One region of the Labrys sp. Lb11 genome, then DNA from elsewhere that is predicted to be linked to it. Evidence: riboswitches for the same ligand, from Rfam matches in the RefSeq annotation. Region 1 holds a riboswitch; each other region holds the start of a gene.
The links. Region 1 has a riboswitch for cobalamin ahead of AC27L4_RS02710 (CbtB domain-containing protein). Riboswitches for the same ligand answer to the same signal wherever they lie in the genome.
Positions count from the first base shown of each region.

Region 2: another riboswitch for cobalamin. It lies ahead of metE (5-methyltetrahydropteroyltriglutamate--homocysteine S-methyltransferase); the one in region 1 lies ahead of AC27L4_RS02710 (CbtB domain-containing protein).
Region 3: another riboswitch for cobalamin. It lies ahead of bluB (5,6-dimethylbenzimidazole synthase); the one in region 1 lies ahead of AC27L4_RS02710 (CbtB domain-containing protein).
Region 4: another riboswitch for cobalamin. It lies ahead of AC27L4_RS00370 (DUF1636 family protein); the one in region 1 lies ahead of AC27L4_RS02710 (CbtB domain-containing protein).

Region 1 is NZ_BAAJOT010000001.1:577,376-582,772, forward strand. It holds gene mutL (DNA mismatch repair endonuclease MutL) at 1-43, opposite strand, end outside; gene AC27L4_RS02700 (calcium-binding protein) at 383-1,591, shown strand; gene AC27L4_RS02705 (CbtA family protein) at 1,664-2,386, opposite strand; gene AC27L4_RS02710 (CbtB domain-containing protein) at 2,396-2,581, opposite strand; cobalamin riboswitch at 2,691-2,883, opposite strand; gene AC27L4_RS02715 (hypothetical protein) at 2,940-3,203, opposite strand; gene AC27L4_RS02720 (patatin-like phospholipase family protein) at 3,200-4,060, opposite strand; gene AC27L4_RS02725 (alpha/beta fold hydrolase) at 4,070-4,969, opposite strand; gene purD (phosphoribosylamine--glycine ligase) at 5,011-5,397, opposite strand, start outside.
Region 2 is NZ_BAAJOT010000006.1:207,114-212,510, forward strand. It holds gene AC27L4_RS22930 (hypothetical protein) at 67-345, opposite strand; gene metE (5-methyltetrahydropteroyltriglutamate--homocysteine S-methyltransferase) at 593-2,947, opposite strand; cobalamin riboswitch at 3,249-3,464, opposite strand; gene AC27L4_RS22940 (ABC transporter substrate-binding protein) at 3,605-5,116, opposite strand; gene AC27L4_RS22945 (ABC transporter ATP-binding protein) at 5,149-5,397, opposite strand, start outside.
Region 3 is NZ_BAAJOT010000005.1:395,656-401,052, forward strand. It holds gene gatA (Asp-tRNA(Asn)/Glu-tRNA(Gln) amidotransferase subunit GatA) at 1-57, shown strand, start outside; gene AC27L4_RS20445 (chorismate mutase) at 91-381, shown strand; gene AC27L4_RS20450 (GNAT family N-acetyltransferase) at 700-1,257, opposite strand; cobalamin riboswitch at 1,441-1,625, shown strand; gene bluB (5,6-dimethylbenzimidazole synthase) at 1,670-2,380, shown strand; gene gatB (Asp-tRNA(Asn)/Glu-tRNA(Gln) amidotransferase subunit GatB) at 2,444-3,916, shown strand; gene AC27L4_RS20465 (agmatinase) at 3,929-4,840, shown strand; gene AC27L4_RS20470 (glutathione S-transferase N-terminal domain-containing protein) at 5,056-5,397, shown strand, end outside.
Region 4 is NZ_BAAJOT010000001.1:70,441-75,837, forward strand. It holds gene AC27L4_RS00345 (calcium-binding protein) at 1-538, opposite strand, end outside; gene AC27L4_RS00350 (hypothetical protein) at 759-1,040, shown strand; gene cobO (cob(I)yrinic acid a,c-diamide adenosyltransferase) at 1,248-1,856, opposite strand; gene cobU (bifunctional adenosylcobinamide kinase/adenosylcobinamide-phosphate guanylyltransferase) at 1,853-2,356, opposite strand; gene AC27L4_RS00365 (hypothetical protein) at 2,362-2,730, opposite strand; cobalamin riboswitch at 2,823-3,020, shown strand; gene AC27L4_RS00370 (DUF1636 family protein) at 3,128-3,499, shown strand; gene cobW (cobalamin biosynthesis protein CobW) at 3,496-4,530, shown strand; gene cobN (cobaltochelatase subunit CobN) at 4,789-5,397, shown strand, end outside.

The DNA of each region.
Region 1 (5,397 bases):
CGATGCGGTCGATCAGGATCTGGGGCAGGGCGCGGACGGGCATGGGCTGGGTTCACGTGTCGAGTCGCCGCCGATTATAGCAAGCCCGGCGAGGCTCGCTCGCCCGTTGTTCCCGCCTGCCGATCGTCGTGCCCTCGCGGCGCCTTCGCCGATGGCGACGGAGGGGGGCGGCGTGGCCGATGGCTCGATCCCGGTCGACGACACGGCGTCGCGCCATCCATGCCGCTCGCCGGGGTCGGCGTGGGCGCCCGTCTCCGCCGGCCGGTATGCCTTTGCGGCATTCCGTAATGATTCCAGAGTATGGGATGGTCCGAAAGAGTTTGATCGGACAGGTTTTTCCATCCTAGGATCGTGAATCCGGGCGCGAGAGAGGATGAGGACCATGGCGGCTTATGCCAGCTACAATGTCTGGGTCGATCGAGATAGCGCTCTTTTCGATATCCAGATCGACTACACGATCGATGCCTATATCGACCCGGAGACCAGCGAGTATTTCGGCGACACGTCCTGGGGCGCGAGCTACGGCGACGGCACCGGCTGGGTCAGCGGATATAGCGGCGAGTCGGGAACGGCCGGCATCAGCCTCGGCCTCGACCCCGATTCGGGCGAGAACGTCGTGACCGACCATGTCGCCTTTTCGGCGATGAACACCTTCAGCGCCGACAGCGTCTACCTCGACCTCGACATCCAGGTGGCGGCCTATGCCACCACCGCCCTGACGCGCGTCGGCGGCGCCGGCATGGATGTGATCATCACCGGTTCCGGCGACGACACGGTCAGCGGCAAGGGCGGCAATGACACGGCCAGCGGCGGGGCCGACAACGACGTGATCAACGGCGGGGACGGAAACGACCGGCTCTCCGGCGATGCGGGCGCCGACGTGCTCTACGGCGGCGCCGGCAACGACACCCTGATCGGCGGTGACGGCGCCGACACCATGGTCGGCGGCGTCGGCAACGACACCTACTACGTCGATGACGGCTTCGACATCGTCAACGAGACGGCCGCTTCCGGGATCGACCGGATCTACGCGGTGGTCGACGTCAGCCTGGCCAACACGGCGATGGTCCGGGGAGACGTGGAGACCCTGGTGCTGATCGGCACCGGCAACCATGCCGGCACCGGCAACGGCCTCGACAACACCATCACCGGCAATTCCGGCAACAACACCCTGGCCGGCGGCGGTGGCGACGATACGCTCAAGGGCGGCGCCGGGCAGGACCGGCTGACCGGCGGGGCGGGGGCCGACAAGCTGACCGGCGGCACCGGCGCCGATCTCTTCATCGTCGGCGCTCTGGCCGAGAGCACCATCGCGGCTGCCGGCCGCGACACCATCCTCGACTTCAGCCACGCCCAGGGCGACCGCATCGACCTGCGCGGGATCGACGCCCGCGCCGATCTGGCCGGAAACCAGGCCCTCCAGTTCATCGGCACCTCGGCCTTCTCGCACCACGCCGGCGAGCTGCGCTATCGCGTCACGGCCAGCGGCAACGCCTTCGTCGAGGGCGACCGGGACGGGGACGGCACCGCCGACTTCTCGATCCTGGTCAACGGCATCACGGCGTTCCAGGCCAACGACTTCCTGCTTTGAGCAGGGCGTGAGCCCGACAAAAAAACCCCTCTCCCGACGGGAGAGGGGCATTGTCCGCGTGTGTGCCCGGTTTCAGCCGCGCGAGAAGCGCTGGTGCAGCGCGCCGGTGACGCTGCCGAGCACCGCCCAGGACAGGAAGCTCGTCACGGTCACGGCGACGACGAACTGATGCCAGAGCGACTCCGGCACGTTCGTGGCCTCGTCGGCCGGCGGCGGCGCGCCGATGAGGTGAGGCGCGACGATCAGGGCGACGCCCAGCACCGCCGCCCAGGGGGCGCGCCTGAACACGATCAGGCCGATGCCCGCCGCCGTCGCCAGCGCCGTCCCGATCCACCAGGTCTGACGCGGCCCGAGTTCGGTTGCCGGCATGCCCGGCAGTTCCGGGGGCAGGCCGAGGCTGGGCGCGATCGTGAACACCGCAAAGCCGGCCAGGCCCCAGATCAGGCCCTCGCGCCAGGTGATCGCGCGGCCCGAGATCACATAGGCGCTGGTCAGCAGCAGGGCAAAGCCAATGGCGGTGAGGACATCGGCGAGCGCGGTGAAGGCGTTGCGCTGGAAGCCGTCGGCCGGTTCCCAGGCCTCGGCGTCATGCTCGTGGGCCGCGGCGCCGGCCTGGTGCTCGTGCGCCGCCTGGGCCTCGGCCGCTGCCGGCGCGGCAGCCTCGGCAGCCTTCTCGTAGACCTCGGCCTTGAGGATCAGCGGCACGGTGCCGAACTGGTGGGCGAACGTGACCAGCAGCCCGGCAATCAGGCCTGCGACGACCGAGGTGAAGACGATGGACCGGAAGATGCTCACGGCGCCGTCTCAGTGACAGGGGAAGGCGTTGGAATGCCGGGTGTCGTGGGCGGCGTTGTGCAGGACGTCGATCGGCGAGAAACCGACCATGCCAAGGACGAGAATGCCCAGGGCCAGGGCGGCGAAGGCCTGGATCAGGACGCTGGCGCGGTCGCGGACCGCGGTATGGCCGATGACGGCCGATTGCTGGGACATGCGACGCTCCTCGCTTGCGAAATCACCCGCGGATCCGCGGCGGGAGAGCGAGAAGCCGCAAGCACCGGCCTCGAGAGCCGGTTCTTGCACCACTCGGGACACCCCGCCCGGTCCTGGACCAACAACGGCAGGTCTCCTGGCTCGCGGGTCGGTGTCTCAGGCCGGCCTTCCCGGTTTCCCAGTGGCTCGATTCGGTCTTCGACTCGCCGCTTACAGTTGCGGGGGCAGCCGGCGCTTCGGCCTCGCGGCCTCACGACGTTCCCTTTTGACCCCTTGCGGGGACCGTTGAAGCCTTGGACGCTACCGATGGGGCAGGAGGGTGTCAAGGAGAGGCGCGACATCCCATGTCTTTCCCGCGTCACGGTCGGGCGGCGGCGCGTCGGATGTCGCGGCTGTTCAGGTGGAAATTCGCCTGCCGGCCGAGGGCCGCCCGGGCGATCTTGGCCCGCGCCGCCGCCTCGAACACAGCCCGATGCGCCGCGAACCAGGCGAGGCAGTCCTCGGCCGTGCTCTCCCGTCCGACGAGGATGCGGAAGGCCCGGCGGTGCACGACGCACAGCCCGTCATGGCCGGCGGCTCGGAAGGCGAGAGAATCGATGTCGGGGCGCCATATGGCGGTCATGCCCGCTCCAGCAGGGCGGCGAGCCTGCGCTTCAGTTCCTCCTTCGCCGGCCGGGCCAGGCGCAGGATGACGCTGACCCGGAAGAAGTCGAGCACGCCGAAGAGGTCGACGTCGGGCCGGATCAGGATGTCGGGCGGGTGGCGCGCCAGCTTCTGGTCGATCAGCGAGCCCTGCAGGATCTGCAAGGCGCCGAACACCGCGTCCCACGGCCCGGGCAGGTGCTCCCGCGCCGGCCGGAGCGGGCCGCCGGTGACGTCGACGCCGACCACGATGTCGGCGTGGGCGCGGACATGATCGATCGGCAGGGGATTGACCGCACCGCCGTCGATGAGCACGCGGCCGTCGATCTCCACCGGCCGGATCAGGCCTGGAATGGCGATGGAGGCGGCGACGGCCCGGTGCAGCGGCCCACTGGTGAACGCCACCTCCCGGCGGGCGTAGAAATCGGTGGCGACGATCGTCAGCGGCGTGGCGCAGGCGCCGAAGTCCGGCGCCACCGCCTGCGGCAGCAGCAGCGCGCACAGGGCCTCTGGATCGATCAGCATCGGATTGCCGAAGCCGGAAAAGATGTCGACGAAGCGCCCGGCCCGGGCTTCCATCACCTTGGCGAGCATGCCGCGCCGGTCGCGCAACGTCGCGACCGTGACCTCGCGGATATCCCTGGCCGGCATGCCGGAGGCATAGGCGGCGGCCAGGATCGCGCCCATGGAGGTGCCGGAGAGCGCCACAGGCCTGACGCCGAGCTCGTCGAGTGCCTCCAGCATCGGGATATGCGCCAGCCCGCGGGCGCCGCCGCCGCCGAGCGCGATCGCCACGCTCGGCGCGCCGTGGGGCCGCGACTGGGATCGGCCGGTCAACGCGGCCCCCTAGGCGAAGAAGCGCAGAAGCGCCGCCGCTGTTGCCGCCGGGTTCTCCTCGGCGAGGAAATGGCCGCCTTCGATCGCCGTGCCGGCGACGTCGTCGGCCCATTCGCGCCAGACTTCGAGGGGACCGCGCCCCTTGGCGGGGAAGCCTTCGGCGCCCCAGGCGGCGAAGAGGGGACAGCCGATCCTGCGCCCGGCCGATCGATCCGCCGCATCGTCGTCGCGATCGACGGTGGCGCCGGCGCGGTAGTCCTCGCAAAAGGCGTGGATGCGGGCGGGATCATTGAAGGCGGCGCGATAATGGGCCATGGCGCGGGGGTCGAAGGCATCGAGCGTGCCGCCGGCGGTCCAACTCGCCAGCGTGTGCTCGAGGTAGGGCAGGGCGGCGGCGCCGATCAGCGTCTCCGGCAGGCGGCCGGGCTGGGCCAGGAACAGCCAGTGATAGGTCGACATGGCGTGGGCGGCGTCCATGCCCTGCCACATGTTCCAGGTGGGAACGATGTCGAGCACGGCCAGGCGCTCGACCCGGCCGGGATGGTCGAGAGCCAGCCGATAGGCGACGCGCCCGCCCCGGTCATGGCCGGCGAGACGGAAACGGACATGGCCGAGCGTCGCCATGACGGCGACGGCGTCGGTCGCCATCGCGCGCTTGGAGAAGACGCGATGCTCCGGGTCCGAACGCGGCGCGGAGGACCAGCCATAGCCGCGCAGATCCATCAGCACCAGGGTGAAATGCTCGGCCAGCGCCGGAGCGAGGCGGTGCCACATCACATGGGTCTGCGGAAAGCCGTGCAGCAGCAGGAGCGGCGGGCCGTTGCCGCCGGACCGGGCGAAGATGCGTCCGGCTTCGGTGTCGATCCAGTGCGAGGCGAAACCGGGAAACAGGTCGGCAAGGTCGGGCATGGCGGCATCTCTCCCTGCGATACGCCACCATATGACCCGATTCAGGCCTTGCGTTCCACTGCCCGCCAGCCGATGTCGCGCCGGCAGAACCCCTCCGGCCAGTCGATCGCGGCCACGGCCTCGTAGGCCCGGGCCTGCGCCGCCGCGACGCCGGCGCCGACGGCGGTGATGCCGAGCACGCGGCCGCCATTGGCCAGGATGCGGTCGCCGTCGCGCTTCGTGCCGGCATGGAAGACCAGGACGTTCGGCATCGATGCCGCCTGCTGCAGATTGCGGATCTCGCTGCCGTTCTCGTAGGGGCCGGGATAGCCCTGCGTCGCCATCACCACGCAGAGCGCGGCCTCGTCCTTCCAGCGCAGCGAGACGGATTTGAGCACGCCGTCGGTCGCGGCGATCAGGGCCGGCAACAGGTCGGAGCGCAAGCGCGG
Region 2 (5,397 bases), on a different contig from region 1:
TGGAATGACGGATCCTGTGAACGCCGGTCCGATGGGACAGGCCGCGCGGCCGTTCAGTGCGTGGTTTCAGGCATCCCGGGGGATGCGGTTGCGGCGCCTCCCGCCCCGTCGCCGCGGGACGATGGTCGCCCCCACCTCCAGCGTGTCCAGCAATGCCTGGATGTGGGGTAGCGCCGGGTGCGGCTGCGGCAGCGTGGCGAGGCGCCGGCGCAGCCGCGATGCGGCGTTCGCCATGTCCGTCGTCGCCGGCTGCCCCATGATCCAGGCGAGCAGCAGCAGCCGGGCCCGGCCCGGCCAGCCGGACGGGCCGCCGTCCCCGCCGGTCCGCAGAAGGCCGTGAAGCATGATGGCATCCGGGCAGGGCTCGGCGACGGCGGGATCGAGCCCTGCCGTCTCGGGCCTCAATCCCACCGGCGGGGATGCCGCCCTTGCGCCGGGGCGCCGGCCGCGGATCCGGCCCGTCATGCCGTTGCGCGTGTTCATGCCGAAGTCCCGCGTGACCTTCGCCGCGTTCGGCGGGCCGACGCCTCGAACGCCCATCGGACCATGTGTCGCCCCACCCGTTTGAAGCGCGGCGGCGCGCCACGGCTGTTCAGGACATCGCCGCGGCCTCGTCCCGCCGCGTCGCGGCCTGGCCGCGCAGCAGGCGGGCGGCGGCGACCATGTTGGCGATGGCCGGGCGCACCTCCTCCCAGCGCCGGGTCTTCAGGCCGCAATCGGGGTTCACCCAGATCTGGCCCTCGGACAGGCGCTCGGCCGCCTTGCGGAGCAGCGCCGTCATCTCCTCCACGCTCGGGCAGCGCGGCGAGTGGATGTCATAGACGCCGGGGCCGATCTCGTTGGGGTAGCGATAGGCGGCGAAGGCGTCGAGCAGCTCCATGTTGGAGCGGGCGGTCTCGATCGAGATCACGTCCGCATCCATGGCTCCGACGGCGTCGATGATGTCGTTGAACTCCGAGTAGCACATGTGGGTGTGGATCTGCGTCGCATCGTCCACGCCCGAGGAGGCGAGCCGGAAGCATTCCACCGCCCAGTCCAGATAGGCCTTGCGGTCGCGGCGGCGCAGCGGCAGCCCCTCGCGGATCGCCGGCTCGTCGATCTGGATGATGCGGATGCCCGCCTGCTCCAGGTCGTGGACCTCGTCGCGCAGCGCCAGGGCGATCTGCCGGCAGACCTCGTCGCGCCGCAGGTCGTCGCGCACGAAGGACCATTGCAGCACGGTGACCGGGCCGGTGAGCATGCCCTTCATCGGCCGCGGCGTCAGCGACTGGGCATAGGCCGACCATTCCACCGTCATCGGCTGCGGCCGCGACACGTCGCCGTAGATGATCGGCGGGCGCACGCAGCGCGATCCGTAGCTCTGCACCCAGCCGTGCCGGGTGAAGGCGAAGCCGACGAGCTGCTCGCCGAAGTACTGGACCATGTCGTTGCGCTCGAACTCGCCGTGCACGAGGACGTCAAGGCCAATCTCCTCCTGCCAGCGTACCGCCCGCGCGGTTTCCTCGCGCAGGAAGGCGCGGTAGCCGGCATCGTCCATCACTCCCTTGGCGTGGGCGGCGCGCGCCTTGCGGACGTCTCCGGTCTGCGGGAAGGAGCCGATGGTGGTGGTCGGGAAGGCCGGCAGGCCGAGCCATTCCTGGGTCCGGCGCCGCAGGGCGTAGGGGTGCTGGCGCCGCGCCATGGCGGGCTTGACGGCGGCGATCCGCCCGGCGACCGCCGGGTCGTGGATGCGCGGCGACGAGGATCGGGACGCCCGGGCCGCGTCGGAGAGGGCGAGCTCGCCGGCGGCGGCGCCGCGGCCGTCGACCAACGCCCGCGACAGCACCGCGAGCTCGCCGATCTTCTGGACGGCGAAGGCGAGCCAGCTCGCCAGCTCCGGATCGAGGTCGGTTTCGAGGGCGAGGTCGAGCGGCACGTGCAGCAGCGAGCAGGAGGGCGCCAGCACGACGCGATGGGCGCCGAGCTGCTGCACCGCCGGCTCCAGGCGGTCGAGCAGGCCGTTGAGATCGGAGCGCCAGACATTGCGCCCGTCGATTGCCCCCAGCGACAGCACCAGGCCTTCGGGCGCCTTGCGGATGGCGGCGTCGAGCTGCTCCGGCGCCCGCACGAGGTCGAGATGCAAGCCGGCCACGGGGAGGCCGAGGGCAAGGTCGAGATTGTCGCCGAGGCCGCCGAAATAGGTGGTGAGCATGATCCTCAGCCGCGGCGCCGCCACGGCCAGGGCGTCATAGGCGATCCGCATCGCCGCCTGCACCGCCGGGCTGGAGTCGAGCACGAGGCAGGGCTCGTCGATCTGCACCCAGTCGGCGCCCGCGGCCGCGAGGCGCGACAGCACCTCGGCGTAGACGGGCAGCAGGCCCGGCAGCAGGGACAGCGGCGAGAGCGAGGCGTCCCGGCTCTTGCCGAGCAGGAGATAGGTCACCGGGCCGATCAGCACGGGTTGGGTCGGGATGCCGAGGCGCCTGGCTTCGAGGAACTCGTCCACCGGCTTCGTCGAGGCCAGCTCGAAGCTCTGTCCGCGGCGGAACTCCGGCACCATGTAGTGGTAGTTGGTGTCGAACCACTTCGTCATCTCCAGGGCGGGCTGGCCGGCTCCGGGGTGGTGATGGCCGCAGTCCGCCGCATGCGCCTCGGCGTGGCTGCCGCGGGCCATGGCGAAATAGGTCTCCAGCGGCACCGGGCCGCCCCGCCAGCCATAGGGCTCGGGCACGGCGCCGACCATGGCGGTGGTGTCGAGGACCTGATCGTAGAGCGAGAAGTCGTTGGAGGGGATATGGGTGACGCCGAGGGCGCTCTGGCGGCCCCAGTTGGCGGCGCGCAGCCGCGCCGCCGTTTCCCGCAGGGCGGCGGCGTCGGTGGCGCCGGCCCAGTGGGATTCCAGGGCGGTCTTGAGTTCGCGGCGGGGGCCGATGCGCGGGGCGCCCAGGGTGCTGACGGGAATGGACATGCGTGATCCTTCGGCCGGCCGCCGCAGGACGGCGCCGGCTCGCTGATGGACTGGGAAGGGGAGGCGGCGTGGCCGGCTATGGCCGGCCTGGGCGCCGGCATCGTCGGCCGGACGCGGAGCAGCGGCGCGGAGGATCGAGCGTGGATTTCAGCAGATGGGAGTTGGACATCGGCAGACCCCAAATTCTTGGGGGCAAAGGCCGAGCGGATGCGCGCAGGCAGTCACGGGTGCCGGCGGGTTCGGGAGAGCCTGCCGATCGGACGCAGCCATGCCACGCGACCACCGGGGCACCCCGCCCGAGGACGTCAGGACCGTCGAGGCAGGTCTCCTGGCTCGCGGGTCGTCGCCCCTGTCCCGCCTTCCCACCCTCCGATCCCGGACGGCAGTGGCCTGTTCGGACAGCGGCTCTCCGCTCACAGTTGCGGGGGCAGCCCCGGCCTTGCCTCGCGGCTCACCGGATTCCCTCTTGGCTCCATGCGGACGGCCCGCATGGAGAACCTCGACGGCGGCAATGGAGCACGGGGACGGCAAAGCGTCAAGTATGATATAAACGCATCTTTATATTGACATATGAAATTTGGGAGGGATCGCAAGCAAGACGGCCCGCCGGAGGGGCTCTCCGGCGGGCCGTGGCGGTCGGTCTTGTCCGTGCTCCGGTCAATCCTTGACCGTATCCTCCAGGAAGAAGCGGCCGAGCGGGTTCTGGTCGAAGCCCTGGATGGTCTTGCGCGAGACGTTGCGATAGGGGCTGTAATAGAGGTCGATCCAGTTGACGTCCTCCTTGGCGGTCTCCTGGATCTGCTTGTACATGGCCGCGCGCTTGGCCGCGTCCGGCTCGCTGCGCGCCTCTTCGACCAACGCCTTCACCGTCGGATTGTTGTAGTGGGTCATGTAGTTGTTGTTGCTGTCATGGCCCAGCACGAAGGTGGTCTTCTGGTCGGGATCGAGGATGTCGTTGGTCCAGTAGTTGACCGAGATGTCGTAGGCGCCGTCCACCAGCATGTTCCAGCTCTGGCCCGGGTCGACCTTCTGGATGTTGACGGTGACGCCGACCTTGGCGAGCTGCTGCTGCAGCAGCACCGAGATCTGCTCGTCGACCTCGTTGCCGGCATTGACCACATAGGTCAGCGTCAGGTCCTTGGCCCCGGCCTCGGCCAGCATCGCCTTGGCCTTCTCCGGGTCGTAGGGTCGGGCCGGATTGGCGGCGTTGTAGTAGAGGGCCCCCTTCGGGACGTAGGAGTTGGCGACCTCGCCGAGGCCGAAGATCACCGTGTCGATGATCGCCTGCTTGTCGACGGCGTAGTCCAGCGCCTGGCGCACCTCCTTCTTGGCCAGCAGGCCGTGCGAATGGTTGATCAGGAGATGGTCCTCGCGCGTCGAGGGATCGAGGTGGATGGTGAGGTTCGGATCCTTCTGCAGCTCGGCGACGCGCGAGAACGGCACGAAGATCGCGGCGTCGAGCTCGCCGGCCTGGACCTTGAGCATGCGGGTGTTGTCGTCGGAGACGATGATCCACTCCACGCCGTCGAGCTTGACGCGGTCGGCCTGCCAGAAGTTCGGGTTCTTCTCCAGCACCACCCGGTCGCCGCGGCTCCACTGCTTCAGCGTGAAGGCGCCGGAGGAGACCGGCTCCTCGGCATAGGCGTCGCCCTTGGCGGTCACGGCCTTCTCGGAAACGATCGAGACGCCCGGCATGGCCAGCGTCGACAGGAACGGCGCCGATCGCGTCTTCAGCGTCACCACCAGGGTGTGATCGTCCTTGGCCTCGGCCGAGGCGACGTTCTTGTAGGAATCGCTCCACAGCGAGCCCTTGTCGTCGCGGATGCGCAGGATCGTGAAGGCAGCGTCCCCGGCGGTGATCGGCGAACCGTCGGAGAACTTCGCCTCGCGCAGCTTGAAGGTGTAGGTGAGGCCGTCCGGCGAGACCGTCCAGCTCTCCGCCAGGCCCGGCTCCAGCTTGGTGCCGGAGCGGTCGACGCGCACCAGCACGTCGTACATGTTGGAGAACACCCAGAAATCGGTGTTCTGGGCCGACTTGATCGGGTCGAAGGTGGTGCTGTCCTGGTCCTTGCCGATGGTCAGCACGCCGCCCGCCTGTGCAAGCGGAGCGCCGAGCAGCGTGGCGGCGAGGAGCGCTCCCGCCAGGCGTCGCAGTCCTTTCAACATCATGCTCTGGTTCCCTTCCGGTTTTTTCCGCCGCTTCATGCGGCTGTGACGAGAGGCTGCCGGGCGTCGAGGAGGCAGGCCGAGGCATGGCCGTCCTCGCGCCGCAGCGGTGGCGGCGGATCGGCGGCACAGCGCGCCTCGGCCGACGGGCATCGCGGGTGGAACGGGCAGCCGGCCGGCAGGTCGAGCGGGCTCGGCGGCTCGCCGCGCACCGGATCATCCGGCAGGCGCCGGTCGGGATCGATATGCGGCACGGCGCGCAGCAGCGCCGCGGTGTAGGGATG
Region 3 (5,397 bases), on a different contig from region 1:
GAGGTGATCGAGCAGGCGGCAGGGCCGCTGCCGCGGCCGAAGGCGTGGTGGGCGTGATGGGCGCCCTCCGGCAGGGCAGGGCGCGCCGCCGTGGCGGCTGAGCGCGCCGATACGCTGGCGGATCTGCGCCGGGAGATCGACCGGATCGATGGCGGCCTGGTCGCCCTGCTGGCCGAGCGCATGGGCATCGTCGAGCGGGTCATCGCCGTGAAGGCGCGCGAGAACCTGCCGGCGCTCATTCCCGATCGGGTGGAGGACGTGGTCGCCCATGTCCGCGGCCTGGCGCAGGCCCGGGGGCTGCCGCCGGATCTGGCCGAAGCCGTGTGGCGCAATCTGATCGACTGGATCTGCCGCTACGAGGCCGAGCATCTCGGCGAATAGGGCCGCCACCGGCTGCCATCGGGGCGGCTTGCCCGGCCCCCGGAACGCAACAGAGGCGAAACGCCGTGCGTTCCGCCTCTGGGCTTGCTTGAAAATTCGGGTCTGGTCCGGCCTTGACGGCCAACCGGCGTCAGGCGCCGCGGACCTCGCGCAGAGTGAGGATCCAGAGCGCCGAGGACCGGACTTCACACCGATGAGACACTGGATCACCTCCTTTCGCTGGTTGACGACGCCTCGAACGTGCCGGCGATTCTCTCGAATCGCAAGGGGGGCATCGCGCCGCATCCAAGGTCGCGCACGGCCTGTTGCACAGCAGCATCACATCTGGGCGCCGGCTTCGTGCCGGAGCAGGAGCAGGGACTGGCCCTTGTAGGCGGCCGGCGAGGCCACCCGATAGCCGCACCGCCGCGCCAGGCGGATCGAGCGCAGGTTCTCCGGGGCGATCAGGCAGGCGCTGCGCACCGGCCCGAAATACGCCTCGCCCCAGGCCAGCATCGCGTGCAGGGCCTCGGTCCCGAACCCCCGGCCCTGGGCCCAGGACGCCAGGATCCAGCCCGCTTCGGGGATGCCGTCGAGCGGCGGCTCGATCTCCCGCCGGAAATCGGCGAACCCGGCCTCGCCGACGAAGCGGCCGGATGCCGTCTCGACGATGGCCCAGTAGCCGTAGCCGAGCAAGGACCACAGTCCGGCATAGCGCAGGAGGCGTCCCCAGGCCTCTTCCCGGGTCAGAGGACGGCCGCCGATGTGGCGCGTGACCTCCGGATCCGCCCACAGCGCGGCCATGGCGTCGAAGTCGCCGATGCCGTGGCCGCGCAGGGTCAGGCGCTCGGTGGCGAGCGTGGGGATGCGATCGGGGCGGTCGGGGTGTGGGGGCATCGGGGGCATCCAGGCAAGGCAGGTTCTCGCGGACCTGCTTGCACGTGTGAGTCTGCGCAGCCTTGATTCTGCATTGAAAAATGCAAATCAAGCGTGGCGAAAGCCACGACAGGCTGCTTGCCCCCACAATGCCGGCTGGCGGGCGGATCGCAAGCGGCGCCTTGCCGGCGGGGCTGCACCTGCGCTATCGCTGCTGCGTCTGGTGCCCGCGCATGCGGGAGAATCGGGAACGCGGTGCCAATCCGCGACGTGCCCAACGCCGTGACGGGGACTGTTCCGGCAGGATGACGCCACTGGCCGCAGGGCCGGGAAGGCGCCGGAACGGGAGGATCCGGAGTCGGAAGACCGGCCAGACGGCAAGCTCTTTCCGCACGGACGGCGGAACGGGCGATCCGGCATGGTGGGGAGACCGATGCCCGAACCTGTTTCCGATCCGATCGACGCCGGTCTCGTCGCGGCCGGTCCGTTCAGCGAAGGCGAGCGCGCCGCGCTCTATCGGGCGATCGAGACGCGCCGCGACGTGCGCGGCCCGTTCCTGCCGCGGCCGATCCCCGGCGACGTCGTCCGGCGGCTGCTGGAGGCGGCGCATCATGCGCCGTCGGTCGGCCTGATGCAGCCGTGGAACTTCCTGCTCATCCGCTCGGAAGCGGTGAAGGAGGAGGTGCGCCGGGCGTTCGAGGCGGCCAACGCCGAGGCCGCCTCGCTGTTCACCGGCGAGCGCGCGGCGCTCTACCGCTCGCTGAAGCTGGAAGGCATCCGGGCCGCGCCGCTCAACATCTGCGTCACCTGCGACCGCTCCCGCGGCGGGCCGGCGGTGCTCGGCCGCACCCACAATCGCGACATGGATCTCCATTCCACCGCCTGCGCCGTGCAGAACCTCTGGCTGGCGGCCCGGGCCGAGGGCATCGGCGTCGGCTGGGTCTCGATCTTCGAGGAGGCGCGGATGCGGGCGATCCTGCGCATCCCCGCCGGCATCGTCATCGTCGCCTATCTCTGCGTCGGCTATGTCGACCGGCTCTACGAGCGGCCGGAGCTGGAGGCGAAGCGCTGGGCCCGGCGGCTGCCGCTCGATGAGCTGGTGTTCGAGGACGGCTGGGGGCAGGCGCCGGCGGCTGAAACTTGATAGGCAGCCCACGACCCTCTATTCGGAAGCCCAGCATTCGATCCCGCCGTCCGGAGCCCCGCCATGACCGCCGCCGTCGACCCCAAGAAGATCATCAAGGGCGCCACCGGCGACTGGGAACTGGTCATCGGCCTGGAGGTCCACGCCCAGGTCACCTCCGAGGCGAAGCTGTTTTCGGGCGCCTCCACCGGTTTCGGCGCCGAGCCCAACAGCCATGTCTCGCTGGTCGACGCTGCCATGCCCGGCATGCTGCCGGTGATCAACGAGGAATGCGTGCGCCAGGCGATCCGCACCGGCCTCGGCCTCAAGGCGCAGATCAACCACAGGTCGGTGTTCGACCGGAAGAACTACTTCTACCCGGATCTGCCGCAGGGCTACCAGATCAGCCAGTACAAGCAGCCGATCGTCGGCGAGGGCACCATTGTCGTCGAGGTGCCGGAGACGGGCGAGACGCTGACGGTCGGCATCGAGCGTCTGCACCTGGAGCAGGACGCCGGCAAGTCGCTGCACGACCAGCACCCCTCGATGTCCTTCGTCGACCTGAACCGTTCGGGCGTGGCGCTGATGGAGATCGTCTCCAAGCCGGACCTGCGCTCGTCCGACCAGGCGCGCGCCTATGTGACCAAGCTGCGCACCATCCTGCGCTATCTCGGCACCTGCGACGGCGACATGGACAAGGGCAACCTGCGCGCCGACGTCAACGTCTCCGTGCGCCGGCCGGGCGAGCCCTTCGGCACGCGCTGCGAGATCAAGAACGTCAACTCGATCCGCTTCATCGGCCAGGCGATCGAGACCGAGGCGCGCCGCCAGATCGCCATCCTCGAGGATGGCGGCGTCATCGAGCAGGAGACGCGCCTCTACGATCCCGGCAAGGGCGAGACGCGCTCCATGCGTTCGAAGGAGGAAGCGCACGACTATCGCTACTTCCCCGACCCCGACCTGTTGCCGCTCGAGTTCGACCAGGCCTATGTCGACGCGCTGGCCAAGGACCTGCCCGAACTTCCGGATGCCAAGAAGGCGCGCTTCATCGCCGATTACGGCCTGTCGCCCTATGACGCCGGCGTGCTGGTGGCCGAGCGCGAATCGGCTGACTTCTTCGAAGCCGTGGCCAGGGGCCGCGACGGCAAGGCGGCGGCCAACTGGGTGATCAACGAGCTGTTCGGCCGTCTGAACAAGGAAGGCAAGGACATCGCCTCTTCGCCGGTCTCGGCGGCGCAGCTCGGCGGCATCGTCGACCTGATCGGCGAAGGCACGATCTCCGGCAAGATCGCCAAGGACCTGTTCGAGATCGTCTGGAGCGAGGGCGGCGACCCGCGCACCCTGGTCGAGGCTCGCGGCATGAAGCAGGTCACCGACACCGGCGCGATCGAGGCGGCGGTCGATGCGGTGATCGCCGCCAACCCCGACAAGGTCGAGCAGGTGAAGGCGAAGCCCACCATGCTCGGCTGGTTCGTCGGCCAGGTCATGAAGCAGACGGGCGGCAAGGCGGCGCCGGGGGCCGTCAACGACCTGCTGAAGAGCAAGCTCGGCATCTGAGCCGCCTTCCCAATGACCCTTGCCCTCACCTTCCTGGGGTTTCCCGCCCGCCTCGACGGCGGGCGCGCACCCCGGATCGTGCTCTTCGGGGCCGGCCACGGCAGCACCTATCCCGCCAGGGACAGCAGCGGCTATGCCCTCGCGCCCGACGCCATCCGTGCCGCCAGCCAGGTCGACGCGGGCCTCGTCGAGCATTGGGACTTCGATCTCGACGGTCCCCTGTTCGACGGCAAGCCGCCTTCATGCGTCGATGTCGGCAATATTCCGACCGTGATGCATGACAATGCAGGGAATCGAGCCGGGATCGAGGAGAAGACGCGGGACGTGCTGGCATCGGGCGCCGTGCCGATCCTGCTCGGTGGCGATGATTCCGTTCCGATCCCCTTCCTCGCCGGCTTTGCCGACCACGGGCCGATCTGGATCCTGCAGATCGATGCCCATATCGACTGGCGCGACGAACTGCATGGCGAACGCCACGGCTATTCCAGCCCGATGCGCCGCGCCAGCGAGATGGGGCATGTCGCCGGCATCGTGCAGGTCGGCATGCGCGGGGTCGGCAGTGCGCGGCCGGCCGAGATCGAGGCGGCCCGGCGTCGCGGCAGCCGTTTCGTGACGGCCCGCGAGGTCCACGCGCACGGCGTCGAGGCCGCGCTCCGGCATGTTCCGGAGGGCGCGAAGGTCGTCGTCACCCTGGATTGCGACGGCCTCGATCCGGGCATCATGCCGGGCGTCGCGGCCCGGACGCCGGGCGGCCTCGGCTACACGCAGGCGATCGACCTGATCGCAGGCCTCGGCAGGCGCGCGCGGATCGCCGGTTTCGACCTCGTCGAGCTCTATCCTCCCGCGGACGTCGACGGCCTGTCGGCCCTCACGGCCGCGCGCCTCGTCGTCAATGCGATCGGCGCCGTCGTCCGGCAAAACTGAGGCAGAGCGTCCCGGTCCGACCGGCGGCGGCTTCCGCGGCTCCGGTGACGGCAAGCCGGCATCCGAGCCGCGTCCGGCCGAGGTCGCCGCCGCGACCTGCCGGCGGCGGGGCGAGGCCTGGCCGGATCCGTCATTCGACAATTGTCGATCTTTGCCGTTGCGCGGTCCCGCGCCTGCCCATATCTGCCCAGGTACCGAGCAACCGGAGCGCCGCCATGGCCAGCACCACGCCGATCGACGTCTATTTCTGGCCCACCCCCAACGGTCACAAGGTCACGATCTTCCTGGAGGAGGCCGGTCTGCCCTACACCGTCATTCCCGTGAACATCGGCACGGGCGACCAGTTCAAGCCCGGCTTCCTGGCCATCTCGCCCAACAACCGCATGCCGGCGATCGTCGATCACGACGGTCCGGACGGCCGGCCGATCTCGGTGTTCGAGTCCGGCGCGATCCTGCAATATCTCGGCCGCAAGACCGGCCGCTTCTATCCCGCCGAAGAGCGTGCGCGCGTCGAGGTCGAGCAATGGCTGTTCTGGCAGATGGGCGGCCTTGGTCCG
Region 4 (5,397 bases), 510 kb from region 1:
CCAGGATGTCGTTGCCGGCGCCGCCGTTCAGCTCGTCATTGCCGGCGCCGCCGCTGAGCTTGTCGTCGAAGTTCGAGCCGAGGAAGCTGTCGGCGCGGGAGGTGCCGGTCAGCGTTACCGCCGACGTCGCCAGCGATGCCTCGACATGCAGCGCGATCGGCGAGGCGAACATGTTGGCGAAGTTCACCGTGCCGCCGGCGTTCTGCATGAACACGTAGAAGTCGCTGCCGCCGCCGGTCGGCACGATGCTGGAGAACTGGGCGAGCTGGGCCGCCGTGGCGTAGATGTTGCTCGTCGAGACGTTCAGCGTCTCGACATTGGAGAAGGTCACGGCGCCGAGCTCGTTGCCGTCGAGGAAGACCGTATCCGTGCCGGTGCCGCCGTCGATCGTGCCGGCCTGGGCCGAATCGATGTGGAACTCGTCATTGCCGCCGCCGCCGTCCAGCGCGTCGACCCCGCCGCCGGGGCCGGAGAAGATGTCGGCCCCGGATGTGCCGGTGAAGTTGTTGACGGCGGTGGTCAGCGTGAAATTGGCCATCGTGCCTCCCGAAGGACTGTCTGATGAGGGGGAGGTTGCAGACTGGCATGAGGGGAGGGCAGGCGGCGTGCGCGATCGCACATGGCACCAGGCCGGCGAAGGGGCTTGCGCGTCACGCGGGGGAGCGCAAACTGCCGGGGGCAATCCGGTCCGAACGTCTGTGACTCCGGTGCTTTTGGATTTAGGGTAGGATTCTGCCCGCGAGCGAAGGACGGGAACGATGGATCACTCCCTCGGTTATGAGGTGATATTCATCATCGCAATCGTCGTCGGCATCTATCGCATGGCCTTCGATACGTTCGCAAATCGGGCTGGCTATCCCAGGCCATGGGCTTACCTGAAACCAAGCGCGATCGTCGCTTTCATATCGGTTGCCGGATTCACACTTGCAGCCTTGATTTGGTGGGGTGCATGGGGCGAGTACGCGTTTCCCGCCACGATTGGCGCAGTCGCGATCACCGCCGGGCTGCTGTGGCAATTTCGCTTCAAGCGTCGCCGGTGACATGCGGAGCGACTCGCCGGCTCCATGGGTGAAGCTGGCCTGGCCGATGAAGACGAAGGCCTGATCGCCGGACGCACCGCCATCGGCGTCGACGGCGGAGACGTCGATCCTGTCGCCCTGGACGCTGCCGAACTCATGGACCACGTCACGCACGGCCACGGCCAGCGTGCTCTCGGCCGACCCGCGGTCGGCGCCCGCCCGTCCCGGTCAGAACTCCACGCCCTGCTGCGCCTTCACACCGGCGGCGAAATGGTGCTTCACCAGCGTCATTTCGGTCACCAGGTCCGCCGCGGCGATCAGTTCCGGCTTGGCGTTGCGGCCGGTGACGACGACGTGCAGGTCAGGCCGGCGCGCCGCCAGCGCCGCTACCACCGCCGCCAGCGGCAGATAGTCGTAGCGCAGGGCGATGTTGAGCTCGTCGAGCACGAGGAGACGGATGTCCGGATCGGCCATCATCGCCTGCGCCTCGGTCCAGGCGCGCCCGGCCGCAGCCACGTCGCGCTCGCGGTCCTGCGTCTCCCAGGTGAAGCCCTCGCCCATGGTCTTCCAGGTGACGAGGTCGGAGAAGCGCTCCAGCGCGGCCCGCTCGCCGGTCGACCAGGCGCCCTTGATGAACTGCACCACGCCGACGCGCCAGCCATGGCCGAGGGCGCGCAGCATGAGGCCGAAGGCGGCGGTCGACTTGCCCTTGCCGGCTCCGGTATGGACGATCAGCAGCCCCTTCTCGAGGGTCTTGGAGGCCACTTCCGCGTCCTGCACCGCCTTGCGCTTGGCCATCTTCGCCTTGTGGCGGGCCCCGTCGTCCGCTTCGCTCATTTCACCACCATCGGCAGGCCGGAGACCATGAACAGCACGCGGTCGGCCTGCCGTGCCACCCGCTGGTTGAGCCGCCCGGCCTCGTCGCGGAAGGCGCGGGCCAGGGCGTTGTCCGGCACGACGCCGAGGCCGACCTCGTTCGACACCAGGACCACGGGATGGGCGGCAGCGGCCAGGGCCGCCTCGAGCCCGGAGAAAGCCGGCTCGAGCGCCTGTTCGGCCAGCATCAGGTTGGTGAGCCAGAGCGTCAGGCAGTCGACCAGCACCGGGCCCGGCGCCGCGGCCAGGGCGGCGGCGAGCTCGAGCGGCGCCTCCTCGGTGACCCAGCGCCCGTCGCGCCGGCGCCGGTGCTCGGCGATGCGCTCGTGCATCTCCGCGTCGAAGGCCTGCGCCGTGGCGATATAGGTCCAGGGCGGGGGCAGGCGGCCGATCAGCGCCTCGGCATGCGCGCTCTTGCCGGAACGGGCGCCGCCGATGACCAGGGTGAGGCGATCGGGCAGGGCGGTCACGGCTTGTGCAGCGCGGTGACGTTGAAGCCGAGCACGTCGGCGAAGATGGCGATGCCGACGCCGATCGCCACCAGGATGACGCCGGCCAGGAAGAAGCGGATCAGCCGGTCATAGATCGCAAGATCGAGCGAGCTGACATAGAGCATGCCGGCCAGCGCCCGGATCTGCAGGCCGAGGCCGATGCAGATCAGGATCACGGCCGCGATGTCGAGCCAGTTCCAGTCGCCCGGCTGCGAGGCCCAGTTGCTGAGGAAGCCGAGGGAGAAGCCGACGACCACGCCGATCGCGGTCACCGAGCCGTTCCGGAAGGTGGAATCGATGCGCTCCGGCCTGTCGGCGGCCTCCGGCTTTTCCTCGCCGCTCATGTCCGTTGTCCCGTGCCGTGCATGGCTGCGCCGCCTGCCGGCCGAGGCAAGCCTGCGTCGCCTGTGCGATTGACAAGGCTTGTCGCACAGTCCTTTAGTCCGATCCAGACGGTCTCTCGTCCGAGAGTCAAAAGGGAATGCGGTGCGGGGCTCCGGCCCCCAGTCCGCGGCTGCCCCCGCAACTGTGAGCGGCGAGCGGCGCGCCAGGAGGCCACTGGAGCCATCTCCGGGAAGGCGGCGCGTCGCGGCGACCCGCGAGCCAGGAGACCTGCCGTTGCGCATGCCGGTCCGGGCGGGGCGCCCCGGAAGCAACCGGTGCCGGGCTGCCGCCGTCGCGGCGGCTGCAACCGCGCCCCGTGCCGCGCCGCGGCGCAAGGAAAGGCGCAAGGCCCGGCCGATGCGGGACGTCGTGATTCATGTCTGCGTCACCTGCCGGCGCGAGGGCGACGATCCCACCGCGCCGCGCTCCGGGGCACGGCTGCACCAGGCGCTGGCCGAGACGATACCCGCCGCCATGCAGCTCAACCCGGTCGAGTGCCTCGGCAATTGCCGCCGCGCCTGCACCGTTTCCCTGACCGCGCCCGGCGCCTGGACCTATGTGTTCGGCGACCTCACGCCGGACGCCGGCCCCGACATACTGGCCGCCGCCGGCCTGCTCGCCGCCTCCACCGACGGGCTGATGCCCTGGCGCGGCCGGCCCGAACCGTTCAAGCGCGGCATGGTCGCCCGCATCCCGCCCCATCCCTTCCTCAAGGACGCTGCCGAATGAGCACGCTGCAAAAGGTTCCCTGCACCATCGTCACCGGCTTCCTCGGCGCCGGCAAGACCACGCTGATCCGCCACCTCCTGGAGACGGCGAACGGCCGGCGCCTCGCCCTGATCGTCAACGAGTTCGGCGATGTCGGAGTCGACGGCGAGATCCTCAAGGGCTGCGGCATCGAGAGCTGCCCGGCCGAGAACATCGTCGAACTGTCGAACGGCTGCATCTGCTGCACCGTGGCCGACGATTTCGTGCCGGCGCTGGAGGCGCTGCTCGACCGGCCCGAGCGGCCCGAGCATATCGTCATCGAGACATCGGGATTGGCGCTGCCCAAGCCGCTGGTCAAGGCCTTCAACTGGCCGGCGGTGCGCTCGCGCGTCACCGTCGACGGCGTGGTGGCCGTGGTCGACGGCGCGGCCGTGGCGGCCGGACGTTTCGCCGACGATCCGGAGGAACTGAAGCGTCGGGCCGAGGGCGATGCCGCGCTCGACCACGACAACCCGCTGGAGGAGGTCTACGAGGACCAGCTCCTGTGCGCCGACCTGGTGGTGCTCAACAAGGGCGACCTGCTCAGCGCCGAGGAGGCGGCCACCGTCTCCGCCGATATCGTCCGCACCGTGCCGCGCGCCGTGAAGGTGGTGAAGACCGTCCAGGGGCGCATCGACGCCGCCGTGCTGCTCGGCCTCGCTGCCGCGGCCGAGGACGACCTCGCCGCCCGTCCCTCGCACCACGACGCCGAGCCCGAGCACGACCACGACGATTTCGACACCTTCGTCGTCGACCTGCCGGCCGTGGCCGAGCCGGAGGCGCTGGTGGCCCGGCTCAAGGCCGCGGCGGAAACCCACGACATCCTGCGCATGAAGGGCTTCGTCGCCGTCGACGGCAAGCCGATGCGCCTGCTGGTCCAGGGGGTCGGCGCCCGCTTCTCCCACCATTTCGACCGGGCTTGGGGCCCCGGCGAGCCCCGCGCCGGCCGCATCGTGGTGATCGGCGAGAAGGGGCTCGACCGAGCCGCGATCGAGCGGGCGCTGGCTGCCTAGCGGGTGTATGATCGCGGCATGATCCGCTGCGCAGATCGGACGGACCGGAGGGCGTCGCGACACGTCCGGATTGCCGTCGAAGCCTTGCCCCGACACGGTTGCGGCGCGCCGCCGGGCCGTTTGGGACAGGGCGCGTCGCTTCGGGGCAGGCGCTCGGCACGGCCGGCTGCCCCTTCTCCCCGAAGGCTCTTTTCCCGGGCGGCGCCAGGCCGCGGCTGTGCCGGGGGCCGGCAGGTCGCGCTGGTGCGGTAGGACACGATGCATCTTCTCCCGCAGGACACGCGCTCGCTCGACGCCGCCGAGGCGGCGGTCGATCTCGGCCAGGCGCCGGGCGACGTCGTCTTCCTGTCCTTCACCGACAGCGATCTGGCGCTGGCCGCCGCCGGCGGCCTGGAAGGGCTGCGCGTGGCGCCGCTCGCCAGGCTGCGTCACCCGATGTCGGTCGACCTCTATGTCGAGAGCGTCTGCCGTCATGCGCGCGCCATCCTGGTGCGCCTGCTCGGCGGCGTCGACTATTGGCGCTATGGGGCGGAGGAGCTGGGCGCCGTGGCCCGCCGGCACGGCATCGCCCTGGCGCTGCTGCCGGGCGACGGCCGGGCCGATCCCCGCCTCGCCGAGCTCTCCACCGTGGCCGCGGCCGATCTCGAGCGGCTGGAGGCCTATTGGCGGGAGGGGGGCGGCGCCAATGCGGCGGCCGCGTTGCGCCATATCGCCCGGCTCGGCGGCCTCGACCGGGGCGAGGCGCCGCCGCCCGTCGCCCTGCCCAAGCACGGCATCCATGCCGGCCTCCCCGCCGGCGGCGATGCGGCCGGGACCGCGGCAATCGTCTTCTACCGCTCCATCCTGCTTGCGGCCGACACGGCTCCG